3 regions of the Psychrobacillus psychrodurans genome follow, and region 3 is predicted to be linked to each of the others. Evidence: riboswitches for the same ligand, from Rfam matches in the RefSeq annotation. Region 3 holds a riboswitch; each other region holds the start of a gene.

Region 1 (6,538 bases), 820 kb from region 3:
AGATTCTACAATATGCTCTGCCTTTGCAGAAATAAACGGCTCTACTGCTAAAACCATTCCTTCTTTTAATATCGTAGGATCCCATGCATCATAATAATTCAAGACATGTTGTGGAGCTTCATGTAACGATTTTCCAATACCATGCCCAGTTAGGTTCATAATAACATGCAAGCCATTATCTTTAGCTTCTCTAGCAACCGCTTTTCCGATTTGGTTTAAACGAGAGCCTGCTTTCACCTTCAACATAGCCCGTTCAAATGCACTCTCTGCCACTGCACATAATTTTTCTTTTTCTTCATATCCCTCACCAACAACAAAAGAAATACCTGTATCTGCAAAATATCCATCACAAGATCCAGACACATCAATATTCACAATATCGCCTTCTTGAATTACGCGAGAACCCGGGATACCATGAGCAACTTCTTCGTTGACGGAGATACAAGTATATCCTGGAAAATCATATTCACCCATTGGTCCAGAAATCGCACCATGCTCTGTAAATAACTTTCCGCCAATCTCATCCAGTTCTTTCGTTGTAATACCAGGTTTAGTTGCAGCCCTCATCACATCTCTTACTTCTGCAACAATACGCCCTATTTTTTTTAATGCCACTAACTCTTCGTCAGTTTGTACAATCATCTTAACAAGATCCCTTCTTCACTAAATGTACTCTAATCATATCATATTTAGTGAGAATTCGGCAGTGCAAGGCGCGGAGCTTTAACAAATAAAATGGAACAAATGAAAGCAGCAATTAAAAATACAGGAATCATATAAGTAGAATTATAGATTAATGAATACAAAATGACGTTTTGATCGCCAGCAAATTCACCAAAGAATAGAATACCTGAAGTCACATGTGCTAAATAACGAAGAAAAGCAGCTATTAATGCTCCTAAGACAACCGCTGTAATCATTTTCACTTTATCTTTTTGTTCAAATGCCTGTAAAAATGCAGGTCTTAAAAACCCAGCGAACCCTGCAACCATAAAGGCGATGAAATAATCAATTGCAACCTGTGCAATAACTATTTCAAATGATAATGGCGCTGCATAAAATCGCCCTGTTACCACTTGTAGCACACCTATTAAAAATCCAGTAGCAAGACCTGCAACTATACCACGACGAAAGGCCATTAAAATAACAGGTACAAGAACGAATGTTACGGAGCCGCCCTGTGGCATTCCAAAGCCAATCATATCTAAAACATATCCTAACGCCGCAAAAATAGCGATTTCCATTAATATTAATACACGTTGATTTTTCATGACAATCCCCTTTTTTTGACCACAAAAAAACGACCCCCGGGATAGACCCAGACATCGCGCGATTGTCAGTTTCCATCCACATCCCTACGCAAGCACTAACTTACAGGTTCAAAGGGTACTATCTCAGCCACTATTGTGGCGCCCCTTGTGGTTTGAATTATTTAGTTCGAATTCATTGTATCTGAATAAAATGCCTAATGCAACCTTATTTGTTTCATTTGTTATACTAATGAAATAAATATATGCAAAAGGGGATGTTCACATGCTTACATTACTAAAAGATCTGGTACGTATCAAAAGTGACACAATCGAAAGTGCAAATAATGCTTTATTATTCTGTGAAAGTTGGCTAGAAGAACGTGGGATTCATACAACTGTCTTACAGCATGAGGGAAAGTTGATGCTAGTAGCAGAAATAGGAATTGGTGATGAATGTATGATTTGGAATGGGCATGTAGATGTTGTTCCAGGTAACCCAGAGCAATTCGAGCCATTTATAGAAGGTGATCTTTTATATGGTCGAGGAACTGCTGATATGAAAGCAGGAGTTGCTGCGATGATGCAAGCTTTTTACGAGCTTTCTAAAGAATCTAAAAGTCTTACTAAAAAAATTCAGCTTCATATTGTAACGGATGAGGAAACCGACGGTAAAACTACCAAGTTTTTAGTTGATCAAGGATATACTGGTGACTTTGTTATATGCGGCGAGCCTACCCACCTCCAAATTGGTTTACAGGCAAAAGGAATTATTCAGTTTGATGTAATACTGAAAGGTAAACCTAGTCATGGTAGCCGTCCATGGGAAGGAAAAAATGCAATTGAGCAAGCTTTTCTGTTTGACCAACAGCTACGCACTCTCTCTTTTTTAACTGCAAGCAATGAGTTCTATGATTATCCTTCCTTAAACTTGGCGAAAATACAAGCAGGTGATCGCTATAACGTTGTTCCCGATGAATGTATAATAAGCTATGATCTTCGCTTTGTTCCTGGCCAGAATATGCAGAGTATTACTTCAGAGATTAAAAAGTTGGCAGAGAAATTCCCTAAAAGTGAATTTAAGATTCAAGCGACTGCACCTGCAGTAACAACGGAAGCCATTAATCCTTTTATCGAACGTATTGCACATGTTACTTCACAGTTCATCGGAAAACCTGCTGTATTATTTGGGCAGCATGGAGCTGCCGATGCTCGCTTCTACGCGGAAGCTGGAGCAGGTGCAATTGAGTTTGGACCAAGTGGAGGGGATTGGCATGGTGTAAAAGAATATGTATCTATTTCCTCTCTGGAAAATTACAAGAATATTTTAGTTTCCTTATTTAAGAAATGAAACATATAGCTGAGTATTTTGTTAAAAATTGAGGAAAGGAGGTTGAATAGACTGGATAACCCTAAAATTTTATCAGCACTTTCTTATTTTAGTGTATTGTTTGCTCCTTTTTTATTGCCTATTATCGTTTATTTTATATCACAAGATTCTAATGTAAAATATCATGCGAAAAAATCATTAATTTCCCACATTATACCTGTAATATTGTTAATAATTTTATTCATTAGTGTTTTTACAAGCTTCACCCCCATTGCATCGGGATTTAATGAACAGCCTTCCCTATGGATGGCTGCCGGACCTTTAATACTTATCGCGATTTACATGCTCGTATATGTAATAGTAATGATTTGGAATATAGTCCAGGGCATTAAAGTTTTACGATAAAGAGAGAGTTTATGTATTGGAGTTTGAGGGTACATAACTATTAATATCGAAAGCCAAGGAGCGATACCGATGAAAGTAAAAAACCTAGTCAAAACAGCAATTAAATTGGCACCAATTGTTTATCCTATTATACGTAAAGTCATAAAATCTAAAAAAAATGTACGTTAAAAAGCTGTCCTCTTTTGATTTGGAGGACAGCTTTTTTAGGTTTGCACAACATTCATCAACTTATTCAAAACATTGGGTAAGGTCCAAATACCATAAGTCATTCAAAATGCTAAATTAATGGCTTCATTTCTGATAAAGAATAGTATTGGTCCATTTCTACTGATCTTGAAACAGGAGATTTCTCTTGTTCTCTAGATGCATTCAAAATTTGTTCAAAAGTAAGCGGATTAGGTGTTGGCAACTCGTTATGTGTAACTACTAATCCATTGTTGTATTGCGAAAAGAATGCATTTGCCATTATACGGTATCCTTCCATCGTTGGATGGACGTCTGCGGGATTTGGTAATAACTTAGTAGCATTTACACCGAATGGTTCTTCCACAGACACATATGTCGCACCATTGACCTCAGACTCTTTTTTTAAAATTGTATGCAATCGGTCTAGCTCTTTTTTTATACCTTCCTTTTGAGATGCTCTCACATGAGGATAGGCAAAATAATAACCCATTACATAAATTTTGGCTTTTGGCGCGATTGCCTGTACCTCTTTAATAATCTGCCCTATATTTTTTCGAACATTATTTAATGCAAAATCAGCATGGAGTTGCTGATAAGCAATAGAACCACTTGATGAATTCACTTGCACCATTTGCAGTAAGTCATTGGCTCCCGCTGATATTGTGACTAATGTAGCGTTTTTCAACGTTTCCTTTGCTTCGTCCGTTTGAACCTTAGTAAGCACATCTGCAGTTGTATAACCTGGGAATGCCAACGCTTTTGAATAAAATGCAAGTTGACCAGTCCTAGTTAGCTTCTGTGCTATTAAATCTGTATAGCCGGTATCTATAGCTCGATTCGGTGTTTGTCCTGCTGCTAGGGAATCTCCAATCGCAATATAAACTTCGGAGCCCTTGGCATCTACTGTGATAGTTCCAAATGAAACAACTAGAATAATTAAAGTACAGACCCATTTTTTCAAGCTGACCAACTCCTTAAAAAGCCCATGCACCTTTTATGAATATAGGCTCCATTGTTCCATCTGCTAGTTCTCCCATAATGTCCATGTCCCCGCTACCTATCATAAAGTCTTCATGTACAATGGATGTGTTAATACCTATTTGTTCTAATTCACTTTGAGTTAAACCACGAGCACCCTCAACACATGTAGGATATGCTTCCCCTATAGCAAAATGGTTAGAGGCATTTTCATCAAATAATGTATTAAAGAATAATACATTTGAAGCGGAAATAGGTGATTTATGTGGCACTAAAGCTATTTCTCCTAAATACTTCGCTCCATCATCTGTTCCAATAAGCTCTTGTAATAGCTTCTCACCAGTTGCAGCTTTTATAGAAGTAATCTTTCCATTTTCAAAAGTTAGAGTAAAATCATCTATTACATTTCCCTGATAGACGAAAGGCTTTGTATTTTTCACATAGCCATTTACTCCTGTTTTAAGTGGTGCAGTATATACTTCTTCTGTTGGCATATTAGCAATGAACGGAACGTTTTGACCATTTTTACTTGCTCCTGACATCCAAATATGTTCTTTCGGAAGTTCAACTTGAATATCTGTTCCTTCTGCTTTATAGTGCAGCTTTTTAAAGCGCTTATCATTTAGTAGAGTTGCTCTACTTTCAAGGTTATCAATATGTTCTTTCCACTTTTGAACTGCTGTTCCTTCTCCGATGCGTACTACCTGGAATATTAACTCCCAAAGTGCTTGCATTTGTTCCTCCGGCTTTAGGTTTGGATATACCTTTGCAGCCCATTTTTCTGAAGGCATTGCAACGATAGACCATGTAATAACATCATTCATCACTGCTTTTCGATAATTCTCTAACGCTTTGCCACTTGCCTTTTGAAAGTTAGATATACGGTCAATCGAAACACCTTCTAATAAGTCTGGGTTATCTGCATCAATCCATAATAATGCACCTTTATTTTCGATTAGTTCATCACGTTGCATAGCAGCCCATTTAGGAAATTCATTGAACGCTTCATCAGGTGCATAATCATAAAATGCACGTGCATTTACTTCATCTGTATAGTTTACGTCAACTCTTTTCGCGCCAGCCTCATATGCTTTTTTCACTATTAATCGTGTAAAATCGATTGTGTCCGTAGTCGTATTTATAAGTAGTGGTTGGTTTGGCTGTATATTCAGACCAACCTTTACTACTAATTCTGCATACTCTTCAAGCTTTTGTTGAAAATCCATCATTATTTCCCCTTTTGACTAATAGTTTTAGACGATCCTTCGATTAATTCACCACGGTACCATACTTTTTGAACTGGTTTTTTAGGAAGCTCTTTTGTCCACTTTTTAAAAGTCTTTTCATCGGCATAAGTTAACAATGTCATAACCTCGCCATCAGCCCCCGCACGACCAGTGCGCCCTGAACGATGTAAATACTGTTCAACTGAATGTGGTACATCTACATGAATAACATGTGTTAGACCAGAAATATCTAAGCCTCTTGCTGCCACATCAGTAGCGATTAGTAAACTCACCTTACCGCTTTTAAAATCATCCAATGCTTTCTTTCGTTCATCCTTTTTCATTTCTGAATGAAGAGACACAATCGGTGCATCTCTGTATGCAAGTTTAGCGTCTTTCATTAAAAGCTGATCTAGACTATTTACAAATGCAAGGCCACGCATCCCTTTTAAATAAGAAATCTTGCGCAGTAACTCGGTTTTATCGCGAGGTTCAGTCTTCACGAAGCTGTGGACAACTTCACCTTGCGAAGGAATGTCCTCTGCGGATACTTGAATGCGAACTGGATTCTTCATCATACGTTCTGCAACTAATTCTATTTCTTCCGTAATAGTTGCAGAAGTCACAATCAGCTGACTTTCAACTGTTGCATCGACTAAGCTTTTAACAGTTGTACGATGCTCTCTACTTAAAAGTTGGTCCCCTTCGTCTAAAACAACGATGTTTATTTCATGCATTTTTAGTTTTTTAGTTTTTACTAGCTCTTGTAATCTGCCAGGAGTTCCGACAACAATTGTCGGCTTCTTTTTAAGAACATCAATCTGTCTATTAATATTTGCTCCTCCAATTAATTGAGCAACTGAGATATTAGTATCTTTAACCCATTCACGGAATACCTCCACAATTTGCATACCAAGTTCTTGAGAAGGAATGATTACCATTGCTTGTATTTGTTTCTTGGCAGGATCAACTTTCTGCAAGATTGGAAGCACATAAGCTAGTGTTTTCCCAGTTCCTGTTGGTGATTCTGCAACTACGTCAGAGCCGTCCAAGAAATGTGGAATTAGTTTAGATTGTATAGGCATTGGAGATGTAAAATTTGCATCCTGCCATTTTTTCTGTAATGTCTCGTTTAAATTAGTTATAAAAGTCAATTTTGTTTCCAC
Region 2 (6,538 bases), 340 kb from region 3:
AATCTTTGAGGAAAAAAGAAGTAAAGGCTAGGTGGCATTTAGTTAGACGGTTTATTTTACTTATAATTTTTGGTACTTTGCATGGAACATACTTATGGGAAGGAGATATTTTAGCTTTTTATGGATTTATGGGATTCTTCTTATTCCTCTTTATAAACAGAAAGAAAAAGACTCTTATTATTTGGGGAATTATTTTACTTCTTTTGACAAGTGCAATGGGCTATGGAGTAGTGGAAGAAACAAATGAAGAGGTAAAAGAGTTATCCTCTTATATTGTAAAAACAAATGATGTATATACAAATGGCAACTATACAGAAATAATGGATCATAGAAATAATGAAAGTCCACTATTTTTCGACGATGAATTTTTCCTCTTGTTCGTTATGATTTTAGCACCTTTTATGACGGCTCCCTTATTTTTGTTTGGGATGGCAGCAGCAAAAGGGAAACTTTTTACTAGACCTAGTTTGGAACAAAAATGGTATAAAATAGGCGTAGTTTTTTTGCCAATCGGATTAGCGTTAAAGGCAAGTAGTATACTTCTTCTACAAAATGATTGGTCTGCAATATTATTAAATGTCGGTGCACAGTTCCTTTCTCTTGGCTATATTTCTTTATTTGCACTTTTATTTGTAAGCTATTCTAATTCAAACGTATTTCATGGTTTTGAAAGTGTTGGAAAGTTGTCCTTTACGAACTATATTATGCAAAGCGTAATATGTACGACTATTTTTTACGGTTACGGCTTAGGACTGTTTGGAAATCTTGGAATGTTAAATAGTATTATTCTTGGACTTGTTATATTCGTTTTGCAGTGTGTATGCAGTTCCTTGTATTTAAAGAAATTTCAACGAGGTCCACTCGAGGTTATATTAAGAATGGGTACGAACTTCTCATGGAATGGTGCAGTGAAGAAAAGAAAAAAACGTTCGAAAAAATCTAAGAAAACAGAGATGGAAAACACCTTGGTTTAATGTAAACTAAGGTGTTTTTTCTGCAAAAATCTATCGTATTAAGTCCATTCTAAAATTTCAATGCGGTTACCAAATGGATCATTTACATAAATTCTATTTGCTCCAGGTAAATCGGTATCCACGATGAAGTGGACTTCATGTTTCATCAAATGAGTTTTCAATGCCTCTAAGTTCTCGACTTGAAATGCTGGGTGGGCTTTTTTAGCGGGTGAGAATGGCTCTTCAATACCAATATGAATTTGATAATTGCCAAATTGAAACCATACTCCGCCTCTTTTTTTCAAGACTTCAGGCTTTTCTACTTCCTGAAATCCTAAAATTTCTCCAAAGAAATGTTTCGCGATAATTTCTGAACCTTTGGGAGCAGCTAGCTGTACATGGTCTATTGATTTAAAAGCAAATGACATCATAAATCCCCCTTGTTATATTCTATTGTAATCATACGTGAGGCTAGGTCATTTGGAAAATTTATAATTTTTATACAGAAGTATAAAAATTACTTATATAACTGTAAAAAAGCTCCCACCTATTAACAAGGTGGGAGCTCATTCACATTTTCTTCAATATTTTATTCACCGTATTCTGATTGCGTGCCGTGGATGTCATACCAAGTTTTCGCTCAAAGAAAGTATTTGTAAATTTAGTTTGATGATAGGTTTTCGATAGATTAATAATGATATTGCAGCGATTCCATACGATAAATTCATCATCCACAAGGTTTTCGAGGACAGCAAGCTGTTCATCCGACACATCTTTTTCTAAGAACATTACATATACCTGTTCTTTTAAGAAAATGGGATGCTGCTGAATCTCTTCAAACGCGTCCTTCGAACGGACAACAACTGGTATGTCAAAGCCGTAAGTTTCTCGAAGAGTATTCTGCAACTGAAGCACGTCATAAGTTTTATTATCAAATATAACATTCCCAGTTTGTATATAAGTCCGTACATTTTCATAACCCATCTCTTCAAAAAGTAGCTTCAATGACTTCATGTCCACTTTATTTTTAGCACCGAGATTAATACCACGCAGTAAAGCAACAAATGACAATATCCTCACTCCCCAAATTTCACATACTTTTATATTATCGTAAGAGAGTAAGAGAAACAAAATCTATAAACGGAGCCACAACATATTCGAACAGCTTAAAACTAACACAACTAAAAATAAGCTAACTAATGCAAAGTCTACTTTCCCGATGGTAATCACATGAAAATAACTACTTCTTCGATCACCAGTGAAACCTCTCGCTTCCATTGCAAACGCCGCACGCTCTGCTTTTCGTACAGCTCCTGCAAGCATAGGAATCAAAATACGTCGTATGCCAAGTAATCTTTGCAACGCATTTTTTTCCTTGTTAGCACCTCTTAATCGGTGGGCCTGCCTAATTTGCACAAATTCATCTTTCAAGACGGGCAAAAATTGGTATCCAACCATCACTCCGTAAGCAATTTTGGGTGAGAGCTTTAATTGTTGCATAAGACTTAAAATGAATGTCACTGGATTCGTCGTTAAAGCGAATAATAAGGACAAGCTGGAAAATGCCATCACTCGAAAACTTAAAGATAGAGCATGATTCAATTGTGTTTGGGTAACGTGCAAATTCCAAATGGACCATACAACAGGACCTGATTGATCTTCTGCGAACACAAGTGTAGTCCAAAAATAACCGAAAGCAGTAACAAAAAAAGGAAGCATAAACAACAACCATTTTTTCCAGCTGATCTGGGTGAACAACAATTGTAGCACTAGTACGCCGATCCAAAAAACAAGTGGCGTCCAAGGATCGAAGAAGAATGCCATCGTAAACATACAAATTGTAATCGCCAAAAATTTAATCGAAGGATTCATCTTATGCAAAGCATTCTTCATGACCTATCACTCCTTTCGGGCGGAGTAGGTGATGATCCATTAACAATTGCCTGTCTTCCCATACAGCTTCAGCGTTAAACTTTCCAGTCAATTGGCCATCTTTCATCAATAAAACCGAGTCAGCTAGATAATGAGCGAACTCCATATCATGCGTAACGATCAAAAATGTGGTACCTTCACGCGCACGCTCATCGATTAAATGGAATAATTCGAACAAAGCTGCTGAGTCCTGGCCAGAAGTTGGTTCATCCATTAGAATAATTTCTCTACCATCACAAAGCATTGCTGCAATAGCCACTCGTCGCTTTTGTCCATGACTTACTGAAAATGGATGGGAATCCCCAATAGGTAACAGCTGCAATCTAGTCATCATTTCCATTGAACTATTTCCACCACCAAAACTAACTTCATCTAACACATTTTGTGTGAGAAATAAAAACTCAGGAGATTGAGGGACATATCCTAAATTTAGAGGTACTACAGTCCCTGTAGTAGGAATTAGCTGACATAATGCTTTCAACAAAGTAGATTTTCCGCTACCATTTGGTCCGGCAAGTACTGTTACTTCTCCATGATTTAATGTGAAAGTAGTTTCTTTCAAAAAAGGCATTGCCTGTACTTTACTAACGACTAGCGAATTATTTTCTTGTGTACTGCTTGTTCGTTTTTCTAATTTAGAAGTTACTTTGCCATTATGCAAGGGAATATTTCTTTCGAAAAAGTCCTCCCATAAATCCAATCGATGCTCAATAGCTATAATTGTCATCGATCTTTTTTGTTGTAAATTATCTAACCACTCCACATACTTTTTGGCTGTGAAAGGGTCTAAATGGGAGAGTGGTTCATCTAGTAACAGAATTTCTGGCTCCATTATAAGTGCACATGCAGTGGCAATACGTTGCTTCTGACCACCAGAAAGTTTTTGTATGATTGCATGGCGAAACTCAGTTAAATCGGTTAGAGTCAGTACGTCAGAAATTCTTTTCTCCATTTCATCGCGTTTAGTATGCAAATTTTCAAGTGTAAAAGCAAGTTCTTCTTCAACTGTTTGCATGCAAAATTGTGCATCAGGGTCTTGAAAGACTGTCGCTATGCGATGGTTTATTTCCCCGGGAATAAAGGAAAGGCTCTCTTTCCCAAAAAGTTTTATTGAACCAGACAAAATACCATCGCAATTATCCGGATACAATCGATTGCATAAATACAGTAAAGTCGTTTTTCCACATCCACTTGGACCAGTGATGACTATACGTTCCCCTCGCAAAACAGTAAACGAAAGACCCTCCAGTACCCATTTTTCCTCGTCAGGATAACGAAAACTTACTTTCTCAAATTCGATAACTTCATGCACGAACTTCACCTTTTTTCGATCGAGAAATGGCATATCCACGAAGAGAACCAGTTGCTAGTAGACCATCTGCTACTGCTTTTCCACCGACACCGGCAAGCAAAGCACCACTTACTATACGAATTCCAAGCATTAATGCAACATAACCCGTGCTGAACACTGTAAATCCACCTAGAAAGTATCCATAAGCAAAACTAAAGATTGACGATCCAACACCAGCGAGCATCAGAACCCATAGATCAAAGCGTTTATATCGTGTAGCAGCGAAAACTGCTTCAGCACCTAGGCCTTGGATAACTCCCGAAAGTATTAAGCGGGGTCCTACAGCATTACCTAATAATACTTCAATCGCAGCTGCAATCGTCTCGGAAACGACTGCTGCACCAGGTTTGCGGATAATATACATACAAATAATTGATACTATAAACCAAATTCCAAAAATCCATTCATACGCAATTGGACCGATGAACCCAGCCCAAATATTGCCGACATGCAAGAACAATAGATAAACAATACCAAAGACAACCGCAAACAAGGACATTAGTACAATCTCTTTTAACTTCCATGATTTCAGCATATCAGCGACCTCCGTGAGAAGGGCTATTAAGACTCATAGAAACTGTCATGACCAAATGCTTATGTTTTTCTGAGCGTGCATTCGTGAATGCTTCTTCATAAAACGCAAACACATCGTGTATATCACCATGAATACCACTTGCATAGTGCATCGATTCATTGAATACACCTTGTTCTTTAGCACGATCTACTTCACGATAAATAACGTCCATGTAATTGGGATTATTCATCGGATATAGCGCAAATTGAGAGGAAACATATTGTTTTGTAATATCTGTGTTGGCGATTATATCGCCCTTATCTAGATAGGCATCTCCAGCAGAGTCACCTGGGCAACCAGCAGAGAAAGTGCCAGATAAAGCAACATGTACACCTGTTTTAGCTGCATGTAAAGTTAGAGCTTTTGCTACATTAAACACGTGCACTTGTTTCCCGCGAATGACTGTCGACACATCATCCGTATGCATCCACACATTCGACGTATCCGTCTCCTTCAAAGCTTCTTTAATTACCTTAATAAAATCATTGTTCATCGGATGTAACGAAAAACGAAATCCGATAATTGGGCTTAATCCACATTCCATTTGTAAAACCTCCTAAATTTTTTCATAAAAAAAGGCCACATCCGTGAAGATGCAGTCACTAATCCAATACAAAAATATTAGGAAAGTCACCGCACTTCCTCACGCAGGTATTATCCTGATCGAGTAATAAGGGATCGGAGCTAAAAAGCTCTCATCACAGCCAAAGTGGGCACCCCTAGTGCAGAAAACGGTATGTAGTTTTTTAAAAGACTAGAAAATATGTGCTGTTACGCATATCTATCTAGTTCAGCACCTAGCTCGCTTGAGACGCTTCGGAATTTCAGCAAAGGCATAAGGACGTCTTTACGTGAATTTCTATCCAGAGCCTGCTTCTGCGCAAAGCTTATCGCAAAAGAACATTGTTGAAGCTAACATAGGTGCTCGCACTTTTCTTATGTGCCCAAAGTATAACGTAGCTATTAAAAGATGTAAATATGTTTGCAAAATTTCGTACTTTCGTCCATGATTTGGTTAATACAACAAAGGGGGAAGAAGTTATGGACAAAATATACATTACACGTAAACTACCTGAAGAAATCGTCGAGCCTTTAAGGGCGAAATTTGATGTACATATGTGGCATAGCGAAAGTATTGCGATGACATATGAAGAAATAAAAATAAATGCTAAAGGTGCACATGCTTTATGGACGATGCTATCTGATAATATCGATCGTGCACTAATTGAAAGTCTGTCAAATTTAAAAGTAATTAGTAATTTTGCTGTTGGCTATAACAATATAGATGTGGAAGCTGCAAAAGAACAGGGTATTATCGTAACTAATACGCCGGGTGTATTAACAGAGACAACAGCAGACTTAACATTTGCTTTATTGTTAGCGACAGCTCGAAGAATAACAGAAGTAGAACAAGAAATTCGTTCAGGTAATTGGACGTCCTGGTCGCCAATGCAATATACAGGCATGGATATTTTCGGTGCAACGCTTGGTATTGTTGGGATGGGTCGTATAGGAGAAGCAGTTGCGAGGCGTGCGAAAGGCTTTGACATGAATGTGTTATATCATAATCGATCTAGAAAACTAGAAGCGGAAGAAATGTATGGTTTTACTTATGCTGAATTAGACGACTTACTAAAGCAATCTGATTTTGTTATACTTCTAACTCCACTTACTCCAGAAACAAAAGGACTTATAAGTGAACGTGAACTCAATCTTATGAAGAATACT
Region 3 (6,538 bases):
AAAGCGTATTGAAGAGCTTCGAGAGTTTATACCGAATGCTAAACTGGAGGATTGGGATACAGTAGTAGCAGGCCAACGTGTACAAGTTATCAAAGATACAGAAGCCGGTGGTAAAGGAACTCTTCAATTTGGTACAGAGATTGTTACTGCCGCTGACGGTTCAATCGCAGCATTACTAGGTGCTTCTCCAGGTGCTTCTACAGCTGTTCATGCCATGCTTGAAATTCTTGGTAGATGCTTCCCACAACATATGCAAGAATGGGAGCCAAAAATTAAAGAGATGATTCCATCTTACGGAGTGTCATTAATGGACAACCCCGAGCTTTTGGACGAAATTCATACTTCAACCGCTGAAGCCCTTGGTTTAAGCAAAAAAGAGCAGGTCTATAGTTAATTCTTTAGATGTAGCATCAATGCTTATTAAGGAACTTTAGTAACATTTTTACCTAATGACAATGTTTCTTTAATGAAGAGATTTAACAGGCTAAATTAAAAATAGAGAATTAAAGAATTGAGTAATAATGAATAGTATTAGAAATACAACATAGACCCTTTAATCTATCCATCGATAGATTAAAGGGTCTTTTTTTATTTATATAGAAATTGTTTGCCTTTTACTCATTTTCTTTCTAGCTTAGAACATGGTCGGAGGTCTACAGAATTTAGTTATAGTCAGTAGTTCAGATAGGTCCATGATTTTACGAACTTAGTCATTTCCCAAACAAAACGCTTTCGCTTTCTTGTAAAAGCTTCTCTTTTTTAATCGCTAGGACCATAAGGGCAAGAATGAGGTCGAAGTGGTTGTAAATAACTTGTTAATATAAGATACAACAACAGTTAGGAGGAGCAAACATGACTAAAATACAAGAATTTAATGACCTTCATACATCCGAAGAATTACTATTCTTAGGAAATGCTTGGGACTTATTATCGGCCTTAACACTCGAAAAAGTAGGGTTCAAAGCTATAGGAACGACGAGTTGGGGGATTGCTAATTCCCTAGGTTATATTGATGGTGAATTAATTGATTTTGATAGACATTTATCAATCATAAAAACTATTGCTGAGAATGTGAATATACCCGTTTCCGCGGATATTGAGGCAGGCTATAGTGAAAATGTGGAGATAGTTGTTAATAACGTTTTGAAAACAGCAGATATTGGAGTTGTAGGTATCAATATTGAGGATTCACTAAAAAAACAGAAAGGGTTAAGAGAAATATCTAAACACTGCAACCTATTAGAAAAAATAAGAATCGCGTTAGATACAAATGGTTTTAAAAACTTTTATATCAATGCTAGAACTGACACTTATTTTCAGAGGGAAAATCCTCTATTGGAAACAATTGATCGAGCAAAATCCTATGTAGAAAGTGGAGCTAGTGGAATTTTTGTTCCCGGAATGAAATTAGAAGAAGATATAAGAGAAGTTGCATTGAAAATAAATGCTCCACTTAATGTATTATCTTTACCGGGACTAACGAATTGTAACAAGCTTAAAGAACTAGGAGTTAAAAGATTTAGCTTTGGAAATGCATTATCCGATAAATATATTGCTTTTTTAGAAAAGAATACAGAACAATTAATAGAATGTAAAGATACTACGCATTTATATATTGATTAAACTGCATAATCGGGTAAATTATATCAAGTCGATAAAAGTTAAAGTTGAGGAACCAAAATTTGCAGAAAGAAAACATCTTATATAAATTAAAAACGTTGAATTGGACAAGATAATCTATGAGGAGTACATTTTTGTACTTCTCAATAAATCTCAATGAGGAGGACAGTCATGCCAAATGTAGAAGTGAAATGTACTGTATCAAATTGTATTTTCCATGCAAAAGGAAATGTTTGTGGAGCAGAAAAAATTGAAATAGATATGGATTACCATGCAAACCACAATAATACAGAGTTTGCTTCTGAATTTGATTACCGCACTATTTCTGAGGAAGCAGGTCATTCTGCAGATACGTGCTGTAAAACATTCAAACCTGAAGAAGACCGAAAATAGTGTTATATAATTTAATAATACTAAAATGGGTGCGAACCAATTAGGTTAGATATAGGCAATGCTGGAGTACACATTGAGGGTGAGGGACTAAAGAGAAAATTCTTTAGTCCCTTTTAAGATTTGTAATTCGGAAAAGGTGTACTCTACAAAATTGGTAAACTCGTAAAAATTTTCTGGAATTTTTGAATAATTTTTTCTTTTATGCTATAGTAATTTTGACAAAAGAATATCGCTATCCACTAGGGGAGCCGTTTAACGGCTGAGACAAGCAGAGCTTGGACCCTTTGAACCTGATCTGGATCATACCAGCGGAGGGAAGTGGGCGAACGTATGCTTATTTTTATTTTCTTCTGCTTACTAATCGCCGCTTTCCTTTTCTGGAAAGCGGTGTTTTTATTTGCCAAAAAGGAGATGGAGAAAAATGACATTTTGCAAAGAAGTAAGGAATGAGTGCAATGATTTATGGGAAGCGAGTTTCGACCATCCGTTTGTGAAAGGGATAGAGGAAGGAACATTGCCACTTGATGTGTTCAAGTATTACGTCATGCAAGACGCCTATTATTTAACACATTTTGCAAAAGTTCAGGCAATCGGAGCGGTAAAAGCTACGGATTTGGAGACAACGAAAAGATTTGCATACCATTCTGAACAAACCTGCGCCGCAGAAATGGCTTTGCATGAATCGTTTATGGAATTGCTTAATGTAAAGGAAACGGACTGGGCTACGTTTGAGCCGTCTCCAACTGCATATTCATATGTTTCTCATATGTACCGATCAGCAGAAGGAGATCTTGCAGATGTGTTAGCTACAATTCTCCCATGCTACTGGCTTTATTATGAAATAGGTGAACGATTGAAAGAAGCAACTCCAAAACATCCCATTTATCAAAAATGGATTGCAACATATGGATCTGAATGGTTCAAGGAGCTTGTTAATGAACAGATTATCCGAATGGATCACCTCGCAGAGAATTTACCTGAAAAACGGCGACAAGAATTGAAAGATCGATTTCGTAGGAGCAGCTATTATGAATGGAATTTTTGGGAACAGGCATGGACGATGGAAACTTGGTCAGTAAATGTCTCGAGCAAGGCGGAGGTGTAACTATGCTTGCATCATTACGTACAAAACGGCCAATAGTCCATTGTATTACTAATCACGTCGTTTCAAATTTCCAAGCAAACGGGCTATTAGCACTCGGAGCTTCTCCAATTATGGGAGAAGCATACGAAGAGGTAGAGGAACTTGCCGTGTTAGCTGATGCCTTGTCGCTTAATATAGGGACTTTAAATAAACTTACTTTAAGCAGTATGCTCTTAGCAGGGAAAACTGCAAACAGTAAGGGCATTCCAATCGTTTTGGATCCTGTGGGAGCAGGTGCAACTGCCTTCCGATTATCGGCTATCCGTCAGTTGATAGAAGATGTTAACATTACCGTCCTTCGTTGCAATGCCGGGGAACTGGCAGCACTTGCCGGTGTTGAATGGCAGGCAAAAGGCGTTGATGCTGGAGAGGGAAATGTAGATGTCGTCGAACTTGCAAAGCAGATGGCACGGAAATATAAGTTGATCGTTGCGGTAACTGGTGAAATTGATGTTGTAACTGACGGTGAAGACGTGGAGGAGATTCCTTATGGTACACCACTTATGTCGTTTGTGACTGGAATGGGATGTCTTTTAAGTGGCGTGGTGGCAGCGTTTTTGGCTACATCGCCAGGTCAACCTATGGTTGCTACTGTAGAGGCACTACGCTTTTATGCAATGTGCGGAGAAAAAGTAGCTCCACATTCACAAGAGCCGGGCAGCTTCCAGATTGCTTTTCTGGATGGATTGGCATCAAAGCCACAAGGAAATTATGATAATTGAATCCGTTTAGGGGAGGTTGCGATATGGGAAATATCAAACAAGTTTTGACTATTGCAGGATCTGATTCTGGAGGCGGAGCTGGAATTCAAGCAGATATCAAAACATTCCAGGAGCTTGGGGTTTATTCAACTTCAGTTATTACAGCAGTGACAGCTCAGAATACACTTGGTCTAACCGGTATTTACCCGATGGATAGAACCGCAGTAGAAAAACAACTGAAGGCTATAGGCACAGATTTTCAGATTTCCGCATTAAAAACAGGAATGCTATTCAATGCGGACATTATTGAAGAAGCAGCCCGAGGAATAAAGAAGTACGGATGGCAGAACGTCATCGTCGATCCGGTCATGATTGCAAAAGGGGGAGCTTCTCTTTTACAGCAGGAAGCGGTAGATGCGTTGATGAATTGTTTGCTGAGGCTAGCCACAGTTGTAACGCCAAATATTCCAGAAGCTGAAGTCTTAAGTGGCTTGGAAATCCATGATTCTGTTTCCAGGCTAAGAGCGGCAAAGTGGATCTTAGCGACAGGAGCCGAGGCAGTGGTGATAAAAGGTGGACATGGTACAGACACAAACTTTACAGAGGATTTTTATCTGCACCGGAATGGCGACACATTAACAATGCGCTCACCACGGATTCATACTAACCATACGCATGGAACTGGTTGCACTTTCTCAGCCGCATTGACAGCAGAATTGGCTAAAGGAAATCCGTTGCAAAAATCCTTATATACAGCAAAACAGTTTATACAGGCAGCTATTTCCCATCCTCTAAATATCGGTGCTGGGCATGGACCTACGAATCATGCAGCATATCATAAATTCGGCACTAAGGAGGAGGTGCAGCTTGTTCAGTAAACCTGCTATTTATTTTATTATGGGCACTGCCAACGTCAAAGGAAAAGAGCCACTTGTGCTTCTTGAACAAGCACTTCTTGGAGGAATCAGTCTTTTCCAGTTGAGGGAAAAAGGGCCCTTTGCGTTAAAAGGAGATGCATTGAGAAGATTTGCTTTGGAATGCAAGAAGCTCTGTAATACTCATCGGGTGCCTTTCATCGTAAACGATGACGTCGAGCTAGCATGTATGATTGGAGCTGACGGGGTCCATGTTGGGCAGGAGGATCTTGACTGCGCGTCGGTCCGTTCTCGTATTGGAGAAGGGAAAATCATTGGTGTTTCGGTCCATTCTATGGAGGAAGCGAAAATCGCAGTTAAAGAGGGAGCTGATTACCTGGGAGTAGGTCCAGTTTACGAAACCCAATCGAAACATGATGCCAAGGCACCAGCTGGAGTTAATAGAATCATGGAGATTTCTCAGCTGTTCTCAGAAATCCCTGTTGTAGGTATTGGTGGGATTACACCAGATAACGCAAGAGCTGTTTGGAAAGCAGGAGCAGCGGGTGTTGCGGTGATTTCAGCTTTGGCAGAGGCTAAAGATATTGCGATGCAAATAAACAAATTCAAGGCTTCAAGCGAAAGGAGAAGGTAGTATGAAGTCCAAGCAGCTTGTGCTTATGGCGATGTTTGTCGCCATAGCAGTTGCCGGTTCCGCTTTCGTGTACCTTCCCACTGGAATAGCACGCGCCTATCCAGTTCAGCATGCTATCAATGTCATGGCAGCGGTGTTTTTCGGCCCAGTGCCAGCGGTAATAATTGCTTTTCTGACTGGTGCTGTACGAGTACTAACAGGAACAGGGTCGCTATTAGCATTTCCTGGTGGGATGATCGGGGCATTTTTGGCAGGAATTCTTTACATTCATTCAGGAAGATTATGGCTTGCAGCCGCTGGAGAAATTATTGGTACCGGAATCATAGCGTCAGTAGTGGCGATACCATATGCACGGATACTAATGGGAACAGAAGCAGCTTTCTTTTTCTTTATGCCGGCATTTCTGGTGTCGAGTATTAGCGGCTCCTTGCTAGGTGTCCTTTTAATGTATAAATTAAGGAAAATGAAAACGAATAATGTTCTGTATTAAAGCATTTCTTATTCATTATCAAGAACGTTCATTAGCATAGCCAAAACAAAAAGGAAAATGCTATAAAATGCATTTTCCTTTTTTGTGTAATTTAATAATCATAACAAGTAACTATTTATACTGTTGCACTGCTTTTAAAAATTATTTAAAATATGGAATTTTTTTCAGTACTACACAAATGGGAATGGCTACACAGAGTCCCACAACATTTTGTACGATGTTTCCAGGGATAGAGGCTGCTGGTAATATCCAACTACTAAATAGAACCGCTTCGCAAATGTAATAACCACCTAACATAAAAGGAATCGAAATAATCGTTGCGAATAGATTGAGTGCGAAACTACTTCCGTTCCGCCCGTTCGACCAAGCAATTTTCCCCACTATATATCCTTGTAGGCCGCGAGTTAAAATAGTGAAAGGTGCCCATAATGTCCAACCTGATACTAAGTCAAATAACCCCATCCCAACTGCACCAGCAATAGCACCTTTTTTAGGACCAAATAAAATAGAAGAGATAAAGAGTACTGCTGTCCCAAGGTGAACTAAACCACCATTTGCCGTGATAGGTAATTTAATATTTAACAAGATTGTAGCAACGAAGACTAGTGCTATTAACATAGACGTAATAATTAAATCGAAAGTACGTGCCTGGGAATAACTTGTTGTTTTTTGCATAGTTTA

The links. A riboswitch is a leader RNA that binds a small molecule or an ion and turns the genes downstream of it on or off. The one in region 3 is predicted to bind thiamine pyrophosphate.
Region 1: it holds a riboswitch for thiamine pyrophosphate, as region 3 does, so the genes downstream of both, thiT (energy-coupled thiamine transporter ThiT) here and tenA (thiaminase II) in region 3, are expected to answer to the same signal.
Region 2: it holds a riboswitch for thiamine pyrophosphate, as region 3 does, so the genes downstream of both, ACQCPR_RS01440 (YkoF family thiamine/hydroxymethylpyrimidine-binding protein) here and tenA (thiaminase II) in region 3, are expected to answer to the same signal.

Annotation. Positions count from the first base shown of each region.
Region 1 is NZ_CP189791.1:3,128,566-3,135,103, forward strand. Features, by position in the region: gene map (type I methionyl aminopeptidase) at 1-642, opposite strand, end outside; gene thiT (energy-coupled thiamine transporter ThiT) at 690-1,271, opposite strand; TPP riboswitch at 1,336-1,427, opposite strand; gene ACQCPR_RS15490 (M20 family metallopeptidase) at 1,534-2,598, shown strand; gene ACQCPR_RS15495 (DUF4870 domain-containing protein) at 2,641-2,982, shown strand; gene ACQCPR_RS15500 (SGNH/GDSL hydrolase family protein) at 3,260-4,129, opposite strand; gene ACQCPR_RS15505 (aminopeptidase) at 4,143-5,372, opposite strand; gene ACQCPR_RS15510 (DEAD/DEAH box helicase) at 5,375-6,526, opposite strand.
Region 2 is NZ_CP189791.1:274,531-281,068, forward strand. Features, by position in the region: gene ACQCPR_RS01410 (DUF418 domain-containing protein) at 1-974, shown strand, start outside; gene ACQCPR_RS01415 (VOC family protein) at 1,013-1,381, opposite strand; gene ACQCPR_RS01420 (DUF1697 domain-containing protein) at 1,524-2,024, opposite strand; gene ACQCPR_RS01425 (energy-coupling factor transporter transmembrane component T family protein) at 2,088-2,846, opposite strand; gene ACQCPR_RS01430 (ABC transporter ATP-binding protein) at 2,827-4,197, opposite strand; gene ACQCPR_RS01435 (ECF transporter S component) at 4,190-4,771, opposite strand; gene ACQCPR_RS01440 (YkoF family thiamine/hydroxymethylpyrimidine-binding protein) at 4,773-5,354, opposite strand; TPP riboswitch at 5,434-5,541, opposite strand; gene ACQCPR_RS01445 (D-glycerate dehydrogenase) at 5,852-6,538, shown strand, end outside.
Region 3 is NZ_CP189791.1:3,943,891-3,950,428, reverse strand. Features, by position in the region: gene ACQCPR_RS19660 (malate:quinone oxidoreductase) at 1-394, shown strand, start outside; gene ACQCPR_RS19655 (isocitrate lyase/PEP mutase family protein) at 853-1,623, shown strand; gene ACQCPR_RS19650 (DUF1540 domain-containing protein) at 1,792-2,013, shown strand; TPP riboswitch at 2,245-2,347, shown strand; gene tenA (thiaminase II) at 2,435-3,118, shown strand; gene thiM (hydroxyethylthiazole kinase) at 3,046-3,879, shown strand; gene thiD (bifunctional hydroxymethylpyrimidine kinase/phosphomethylpyrimidine kinase) at 3,903-4,736, shown strand; gene thiE (thiamine phosphate synthase) at 4,684-5,367, shown strand; gene thiW (energy coupling factor transporter S component ThiW) at 5,369-5,857, shown strand; gene ACQCPR_RS19620 (ECF transporter S component) at 5,999-6,532, opposite strand.